4 regions of the Pedococcus sp. P5_B7 genome follow, and region 2 is predicted to be linked to each of the others. Evidence: riboswitches for the same ligand, from Rfam matches in the RefSeq annotation. Region 2 holds a riboswitch; each other region holds the start of a gene.
What was found. A riboswitch is a leader RNA that binds a small molecule or an ion and turns the genes downstream of it on or off. The one in region 2 is predicted to bind cobalamin.
Positions count from the first base shown of each region.

Region 1: it holds a riboswitch for cobalamin, as region 2 does, so the genes downstream of both, ACXJKD_RS13550 (magnesium chelatase subunit D family protein) here and ACXJKD_RS16385 (hypothetical protein) in region 2, are expected to answer to the same signal.
Region 3: it holds a riboswitch for cobalamin, as region 2 does, so the genes downstream of both, cobN (cobaltochelatase subunit CobN) here and ACXJKD_RS16385 (hypothetical protein) in region 2, are expected to answer to the same signal.
Region 4: it holds a riboswitch for cobalamin, as region 2 does, so the genes downstream of both, ACXJKD_RS19935 (ribonucleoside-diphosphate reductase subunit alpha) here and ACXJKD_RS16385 (hypothetical protein) in region 2, are expected to answer to the same signal.

Region 1 is NZ_JBFULM010000005.1:270,746-272,940, forward strand. It holds gene ACXJKD_RS13550 (magnesium chelatase subunit D family protein) at 1-947, opposite strand, end outside; cobalamin riboswitch at 1,027-1,183, opposite strand; gene cbiE (precorrin-6y C5,15-methyltransferase (decarboxylating) subunit CbiE) at 1,295-2,195, shown strand, end outside.
Region 2 is NZ_JBFULM010000007.1:79,691-81,885, forward strand. It holds gene ACXJKD_RS16385 (hypothetical protein) at 1-888, opposite strand, end outside; cobalamin riboswitch at 990-1,117, opposite strand; gene ileS (isoleucine--tRNA ligase) at 1,495-2,195, shown strand, end outside.
Region 3 is NZ_JBFULM010000005.1:276,738-278,932, reverse strand. It holds gene cobN (cobaltochelatase subunit CobN) at 1-958, opposite strand, end outside; cobalamin riboswitch at 987-1,112, opposite strand; gene ACXJKD_RS13580 ((2Fe-2S)-binding protein) at 1,120-1,827, opposite strand; gene ACXJKD_RS13575 (precorrin-3B synthase) at 1,894-2,195, shown strand, end outside.
Region 4 is NZ_JBFULM010000011.1:41,721-43,915, forward strand. It holds gene ACXJKD_RS19935 (ribonucleoside-diphosphate reductase subunit alpha) at 1-1,414, opposite strand, end outside; cobalamin riboswitch at 1,551-1,802, opposite strand; gene ACXJKD_RS19940 (DUF4185 domain-containing protein) at 1,870-2,195, shown strand, end outside.

The DNA.
Region 1 (2,195 bases), on a different contig from region 2:
GGAGCGTCGAACGGATTGCGTCGCCGACGATGCGGCAACGCGAACCGGGCGGCCACCTTGATGTCCGCGGCCTCGATCCCCGTCCGGCCCTCCCACGCGGCGTGCGCCGCGGCCGCGCGAGCGGTCACGATGTCAGCACGCATGCCATCCACTTCGAAGGCGGCACAGATCTCGGCGATCCGGAGCAGGGTCGCATCGTCGAGCACGACGGCCGGGAGCAGCGCTCGTGCCTTGACGATGCGCTCGCGCAACTGCTGCTCGTCGTCGGCGAACCGGGCGTCGAAGGCGACCGGGTCGGCGTCGAAGGCGAGTCGGCGACGCACCACCTCGGCACGCAGGTCCGGCTGCCGCGCCGCCGCCACCTGAACGGTCAGGCCGAACCGGTCGAGCAGCTGCGGGCGTAGTTCGCCTTCCTCGGGGTTCATGGTGCCGATGAGGACGAAGCGGGCGGCGTGCTCGACCGAGACACCGTCTCGCTCGACGGAGACCCGGCCGGTCGCGGCGGCGTCCAACAGCACGTCGACGAGGTGGTCGTGCAGCAGGTTGACCTCGTCGACATACAGGATCCCGCGATGCGCACGTGCGAGGAGGCCCGGCTCGAACTCGGCGACACCGTCGGCGAGGGCGCGCTGCAGGTGCAACGAACCGAGCACTCGGTCCTCTGTGGCGCCCACGGGCAGCTCCACGAGCCGCACCGGACGGGACTGGATCGTGGCGTCCGCGTCGAAGGGTGCGTCGGGGGACAGCGGCGCAGGGTCGGCAGGGTCGGAGGAGAACCGGTCGCCTGCGACGACGTCGATCTCCGGGAGCACGGCCGCGAGCGCACGGACCGCGGTGGTCTTGGCCGTTCCCTTCTCACCCCGCACCAGGACTCCACCGATCTCGGGCGAGATCGCGGCAAGGAGCAGGCCGAGGACAAGGTCGTCGGAGCCGACGACGGCGGACAACGGAAAGTGAGTGGGATGCTGTGGTGGCATTGGGGGCTCCCGCGCTCTGTGCCAGCGATGCGCCGAACGCGGTTGCGTCCGTAGCCCAGGCGCCGAGGCCGGTCTTCGGACTTCCCGGAAGATGTTCCGGGTCACCGCAGCGGGCCCTGTGCCGGATTCTCACCGGCTTCCCGATTCTCCCTGACCGCAGAACTGTGACGTCCAGCAGCTTGGGCACCTCGGGCCTGGAGCACCGGAGTCTAGGGCCTGGCTCGCGAGACGGTCACTGCGCGTGGTGGCGTAGCGTGACCTGCCGTGACCCTCGCACCACGCCGTCCGCGATTGCCCCGTCAGTGCGGGAGCCTGGGGTGCTGAAGGTGCAGGTGGTGGGCATCGGCGCCGACGGCTGGGCGGGGATGGGCGAACCGGCACGGAACCTGGTCCAGACAGCCACCGTCGTGCTGGGCGGTCAACGGCACCTGGAGCTCCTGCCGGACGTCCCGGGTCAGCGCCGGGTCCCTTGGCCCACACCGCTGCGCGAGGGACTGCCCGGCTTGGTCGCCACACTCGACGGCACCGTCGTGGCCCTCGCGTCAGGCGACCCCCTGCTCTCCGGCGTCGGTTCCACCTTCGTGGAGGTGCTCGGTGCAGAGGCGGTCACGGTCATCCCGGCCGTGTCCTCGGTTGCGCTGGCCCGAGCTCAGATGGGGTGGGCTGCCGAAACCACCGAGGTCCTTCGAGATGCGGGCACGCTGGTGCGCCACCTTGCCCCCGGCCGGCGGATCCTGCTGCTGTCCAGCGACGGGTCGACGCCCGCCAGCGTCGCGGAGATGCTTAGGCACCAAGGGTTCGGCGCGAGCCAGCTCACGGTGCTGGCGAACCTCGGCGCCGACGACGAGTCCACGCACAGCACCACGGCCGAGGAGTGGGCCGGTGAGGCCCCACCACTGCACGTGCTCGCCATAGAGTGCGCCGGCTCCACGACGCTCGGCCTGCTCGCCGGCCTGCCGGATGAGGCGTTCGAGCACGACGGCCAGCTCACCAAGCGTGACCTTCGCGCCAGCGCGCTGGCGCGGCTCGCCCCGCAGCCCGGCCAGCTCCTCTGGGACGTCGGCGCTGGTGCGGGTTCGGTGGCCATCGAGTGGCTGCGGGCCCACAGGACATGCCAAGCCCTCGCAGTCGAGCGGTCGGCGGAGCGGGCCGAACGCATCGCGCGCAACAGCGTGAGCCTCGGCGTCCCCAGCCTGCGCGTCGTGGTGGGGAGCGCAC
Region 2 (2,195 bases):
GAGGTTGCCGCGGAACCCGCCGTCGTCGCACTGCTGGTCGAGGAGGTAGTTCCCAGCGGCGTCCGGCACCGAGCCCGTGGCGCGACCGAGGGCGATGATGTCGAGGACCTGCCCGATGGTGTTGGAGTAGTCGCCGCTCGGGTTGGTCGCGTCGCCGAAGTTGGACTTGTCCGAGAAACGACCGCCAACGGTCATCAGGCCCTCGAGGCGGGCGACGAGGTCCTGCCCACCGAAGGCGGTGGGGTTGCCGCCCTGGGCGACCACGCCGAGGACGAGCTTGCCGAGCGGGCCGGCGTAGGTCTCGGCGGTCGGGGAGCCGGGCGGGTCGGGGTAGCCCACGTAGTCGTTCACGTGTGCGGCGAGGTAGTCGGTGGTGGCGTCGGCCTGGTCGAGGCCGGCGCCTGCGCCGTCCAGCGCCAGGACGGCGTCAATGGTGTTGCCACCGTCGAAGAACGTCGAGGCGGGGTAGTTGTAGTGGTCGTCGCGCGCGGCGAGGGTGCGCACGATGAAGCCGGCGGCGTACGCGGCCTGGTCGGTGGGGTCACCCGGGACCAGGGCCGCTCGCAGGGTGGACCCCGTGCCGAACGGCATCCGCTCCGACGTCGCGGCCAGGGCCTTGGACCTCGCCGCGGTCTTCGGCTTCGACGGGGTCGTGGTCGTCGTCGAGGGCGGCGTGGTGGTCGACGTCGTGGCCGACTCGGTGGAGGTGGAGGTCGACGTCGACGTCGACGTCGACGTCGACGGCGTGGTGGTGCTCGAGCTCGTGCCGGTGGTCGTGCCGGTGGGCTCGGTCGTGCCGGCGAACGCCGCGCCGGGGACGACCAGGCTGGCCGCCAGGGCCAGGGCGAGCGCCGCCGCCGGACGGGCGGTGCGAAGGGTGCGGTGCATGGTGCCTCTTCAATGCGAACGGTGTCGCGACGGTGCACCGGCACCAGAACGTGAAAGACCCCCGGCGTCGCTGGAGCGACATCGGGGGGCGGCCTCGGACTGGGTGTCCGGGCTCCGCCCCGCGTACCTCGACGGAAATGGAGCCGCTTCGCGTACCAGGTGTTCCGGCTTGCCGCGTTTCAGGCGGCCTACGGTTGCGGGTCAGCGCCGGCATCTGACCGGCTTCCCCTGGTGTCGCGTCGTGGTGTCGCCATGCGGTCGGGGACCTCAGGGCAACGCCGCTCAGACTACACCGCACGACGGCGTCCTCCGGCCGTGCGCACGTGCCCTTCGTCACGGATGGCTAGACTGGGGTGCACAGGCGTCGAACCGGCCATCACCGGGGAGCCTCCGGAAGAACGGCAGGGCGCCCCGCGGCATACGCAGGACACCCGGCTCACTAGAACCGGACGGGTGGGTCCGTCACAACCTTGGGCAAGAGCGGCCGTATGCCGCGTGCGTCAGCACGCGGGGCACGGCAAGCGAGGTGGCACCGCGGTGCCGTCGGGAAACCCGGCGACGTCGTCCTCGTGTGAGAACACGAGTGATGTGAGGACCGCCGACACCATGACCTATCCCAAGGTCTCCAGCGACACAGTCTCGAGCGACACAGTCTCCAGCGACGCCCCGGGCACCTCCTCGGGCGTTCCCGCGTCCCCGCGCTTCCCGGAGATCGAGGAGCGCATCCTCAAGTACTGGGACGAGGACGGCACCTTCATCGCGTCGGTGGAGAACCGGTCGGCCGGCACCAACGGCGACAACGAGTTCGTCTTCTACGACGGCCCGCCGTTCGCCAACGGCCTGCCGCACTACGGCCACCTGCTGACCGGCTATGTCAAGGACCTCATCCCGCGCTACCAGACGATGCGCGGGCGCCGGGTCGAGCGACGGTTCGGGTGGGACACCCACGGCCTGCCCGCCGAGCTCGAGGCGATGGCCCAGCTCGGCATCAAGACCAAGGACGAGATCCTCGAGATCGGCATCGAGGAGTTCAACGCCAAGTGCCGGCAGTCGGTGCTGAAGTACACGGGGGAGTGGCGCGAGTACGTCACCCGCCAGGCCCGCTGGGTCGACTTCGACAACGACTACAAGACGCTCAACCCCGACTACATGGAGTCGGTCATCTGGGCGTTCAAGTCGTTGCACGACAAGGGCCTGATCTACGAAGGCTTCCGCGTCCTGCCCTACTGCTGGAACGACCAGACGCCGTTGTCGAACCACGAGCTGCGGATGGACGACGACGTCTACCAGATGCGGCAGGACCCGGC
Region 3 (2,195 bases), on a different contig from region 2:
TCCGCGCGACCCGGTTGCACCGCTCCGGATCGGCCACATAGTGCGGCAACCCCTGGTCGTCAATCTCCTTGAAGGAGAAGGGCGCTGTGATGATCCGGCCGTCGAACTCCGGGATCGCGATCTGGGTCGCCGAGTCCAGCGGGCTGACCCCCTCGTCGGAGGCCTCCCACTCGGCGCGACTGCTCGTCAGGCACAACCCCTGCAGAACCGGGATGTCGAGGGCGGCCATCCGCTCGACGTCCCACGCCTCGTCCTCCCCACCCGCACCCGCCCCGGCAGGAACGCTGCCACCGGCCGCGAGAACAGTGACGACCAAGGCATCCAGAGTGCCCAGGGCGGCGTAGAGGTCATCAGGCGCGGACCGCAGCGACCCTGCATACACCGGCACACCGATGGCCTCGCCGGTCTCATCGACCGCATCGGCCAAGGCGTGCGCGAAGGCGGTGTTGCCGCTGGCCTCGTGCGCGCGGTAGTACAGGACCCCGATCCGCGGGAGCGCTTCGTCGGAGGGGGCCGGTCGCGAGGCGAATCCCCAGGTGGGGATCGGGGTGGGTGGGTCGAAACCTTCACCAGTGAGCAGCACCGTGTCGCAGAGAAACGCGTGCAGCTGCGCAAGATTAGTCGGGCCTCCCTCGGCCAGGTAGTGGTGGGCCTGCGCAGCCACCCCCATCGCGACGGTCGACAGCTCCATGAGGTCGGCGCTGGGTTGCTGCTCGCCGCCGAGAACGACGAGCGGAGTCCCCCGCTCGCGGAGGATGGCGATGCCCGCCAACAGGTCACTGGGCGAGCCCAGGAGACGCACGACGACCAGATCCGCGTCCAGGGTCACCGCCTGGAGCTCGGCGTCGCTGGCGCGAGCAGGGTTCGCCCAGCGATACCTGGCGCCTGAACCCCGGGCTGACAGCAGGTCGGTGTCGGAAGTGGAGAGCAGAGCGACAGTGGGGCCGTGGATGGCCATGGTTCCTCCTCGGGGTTCTCGCCCCGGATGGTGGGAGTCGGCCGCAGTCAGTGTCTGGCTCGCCGTGCCCGAGTGGGTCGCGCATCGGCTTACAGTGGCGGAACCGCCCCGGAGTCACACCGGAGTTCCTGAGCCCGCAGCCGGCGGACGTTGCGCACAGCCTAGCGAGGCGCGGGAACACTCGGACGGTGGGCGAGGACACAGTCGCCGCAGTAGCCGCCGCCAGGGATCCGGTAGTACAGACAGCACGAGGACCGGACGAAACCGTCGTCGAGTCCGCCCGTTCCGGCCAAGGGGCCGGCGAGCAGGGCGGCGGCCTCGGCCTCGGCGCGTGCGGCCAGCTCCGGCCGCGCGACACCGAGCATGCGTGCGCCACCGAAGAGCGCCGAGGCGGCGTTGCCCCACAGCACCTGTCGCGAGAGCGCGTAGCCGTCCGCCATGGCCTCGACCAAGGGCTCGACGACGTCGGCGACCAGACGGGTGAGGTCCGGCGTCGTCGCGGCACCACTGAGCGCGAGTGGCCAGGGCCCGGCTGCGACGGGCTTCCAGTACGCGTCGTCCAGGGTGGGGCGAGGCAGGGGTATGCCGAGTGCGACACCACCCAACGCCGGTGACAGGACCCGCGCGAAGAGGCCGAGGGAAAGGGTGGAGGCAGCCACCCTCGGCTCGACGTCGGCGCCCGCAAGCCGACCGAGAGTGGCGCCCACGTGGGCAACCCGTTCCCCCAGGGCCAGACCCGTGACGAGATCCCGCAGCGGTCGCCAGTCTCCGCCGTCGACGCGCTCGACCTGGAAGAACGGCCCGAGGGTGGCCAACACGTCGACGGCCGGGCCGCTGCCTGGAGCCGGGGTCGCGTCGTCGGAAGGCATCGCTCCAATGATGGCAGTGCCCGACCACGCCACCGATGACCTGGTGGCGGATGACACCATGTGCCGGTGACGAGCCGCACCCATCCGGACCGCTGCCCCGGCGTGTTCCGGCCCTGGCTGGCAGAGGACGGCGCCATCGTGCGGCTGCGCCTGCCAGGCGGGCGGTTGCCCGCAGCAGCCCTGCGCTCCCTCGTGACAGCGGCCGAGGTGTGGGGTGATGGCACGGTGCTGCTCACCAAGCGGGCCAACCTGCAGCTGCGTGGCATCGCGGCGTCCGGCCGTTCGGTCCCCCCTGGGCTGGTGGATGCGCTGCGTGCCGCAGGGCTGCTGCCCAGCGACACCCACGAGCTCGTGCGCAACATCCTGTG
Region 4 (2,195 bases), on a different contig from region 2:
TCTCGTCGTTGCTGGAGACCTCGATGATCTCGGTACACAGGTTCGACAGGTGCACGACCGGGGCTCCCGGTCGCTGGTCGTCGCTGGTCTGGTTGCAGGTGCGGTTGCTGGCGTCCTTGAAGGTCATCCAGCCGTTGCCCGTCTGGGCCAGGGTCCGCATCATCTTGCCGTAGAGCTCCCGCGCGCTGACCTGGCGCACGAAGCGCCCGTCGCGCTCCGCCGCGGCATACGCCTCCTCGAAGGCCGGCCCCCAGAGGTCTGGCAGCTCGGGCACCTCGTTCGGGTCGATCAGGCTCCACTGCTCGTCGGCCTCGACACGACGCATGAACTCGTCGGGCACCCAGTTGGCGAGGTTGAGGTTGTGGGTGCGCCGGGCGTCCTCGCCGGTGTTGTCGCGCAGCTCGAGGAACTCCTCGATGTCGGGGTGCCACGGCTCGAGGTAGACGCACGCGGCACCCTTGCGACGACCGCCCTGGTTGACCGCCGACACCGACGAGTCGAGGGTGCGCAACCAGGGGACGATGCCGTTGGAGTGGCCGTTCGTGCCGCGGATGAGCGCCCCGCGTGACCGCACCCGCGACCACGAGATGCCAATGCCACCAGCGAACTTCGAGAGCTTCGCGACCTGCGCGTAGCGGTCGTAGATCGACTCGAGCTCGTCCTGCGGGGAGTCGACGAGGTAGCACGACGACATCTGGGTGTGGCGGGTGCCGGAGTTGAAGAGGGTCGGCGAGCTGGGCAGGTAGGCCAGCGACGCCATCAGCCGGTAGAACCCGATGGCCTCCTGGGGCGTGTGCGACAGCCCGCAGGCGACGCGCAGCATGAAGTACTGCGGCGTCTCCAGGACCATCCGGGTGTCGGGGTGGCGCAGCAGGTAGCGGTCGTAGACGGTGCGCAGCCCGAAGTACTCGAACCGGCGGTCGTTGGTCACGTCCACCGCGTGGTCGAGCTTGCGGGCGTTCGCCTCGACGAAGGCAGCGGTCTCGTCACCGATGAGCCCCTCGAGGTGGCCGAGCCGCACGGCCTGGCTGAACGACGCGATCTGCTGACCGCGCACCTCCTTGTCGATGTAGTTCGACAGGAGGCGGGCGGCCAGCCGCGAATACTCGGGCTCTGCGGCCGTCATCTCCGCAGCGGTCTGGATCGACAGCCGGTCGAGCTCGGCGGTCGTGGCCCCGTCGTAGAGGCCGCTGATGGTGCGGGTGGCGATGGCCATCGGGTCGACCTCGGTGAGGTCGTCGCACCAGCGCTCCACCGCCCGGACGATCTTCATGACGTCGACGGGTTCGCTGTCGCCGTTGCGCTTGCGCACGGCCATGCTGGCGCGGCGGGGCGCCTGGGACTCGGTGGCCAGGGGTCCGGCCTGTCGTCCCGTCGCCGGGTCCTCGATGACCTCGGTGGTCGTGTCGGTCACTGCTCTCTCCTCGCGAGCGATTCGGTGCCGCGGGTCGAGGAGGGGACGACGACACAGCCACCGCCTCCGGGAACCGGGGTGCAAGTCGACTGTGCATGTCGTGTGACCCGCCCTCGAGGCCACGACTCACCGCACACGGCGTGTGCGGTCGCTGGCAGGTCTTCGGACTCGCGGACCTTCGCCTCGGCGACCGTGGTGAGCCCTGGCGAGCTCGGTCGTCGACGCGGTTCCTACTGGCCGTCGCTTCCCACCCGCGTGGTGCGAGCAGTGCTTGATGACGGCGGTCGTTTCCGCTTACCGCTGCGGGGCAGTCCCGGATTCGCACCGAGTTCCCTCTTGCCCCGGAGACCGATTGCGCGGCCTCCGGACCAGCAAGAGACACCATATGCGGGTGGTGGTGCGAATCCTTGGCACCACATGTTGGGTCCGCGTGTCGCGTCCCTAGGATTGCCGCCATGCCCCGCGCCACCCCTCCCCTCCTCGGGGGCGCAGCGCTCGGGCTGGTGCTCGGGCTGGTGCTCACGGCGGTGCTCGCAGGCTGCTCCACCACGCCCGGCGGCGACGGCGCCACGACCGCGGGCGGCGCGGCATACCCCCGGTTGACGCCGACCTGCGCGCGGGCGACCTCGACCGGGAAACCGCCCGTGGTGACGGTCGCGCAGCTCAACCGGATCGTCGCGGGCCTGGACCTCCCGCTCTGGCAGGCCGGTGACATCGGAGCCAGCGCACGCCTGCCCGACGACCGGATCGTCTGGGTGTTCGGCGACACCGTGCGCGGCGA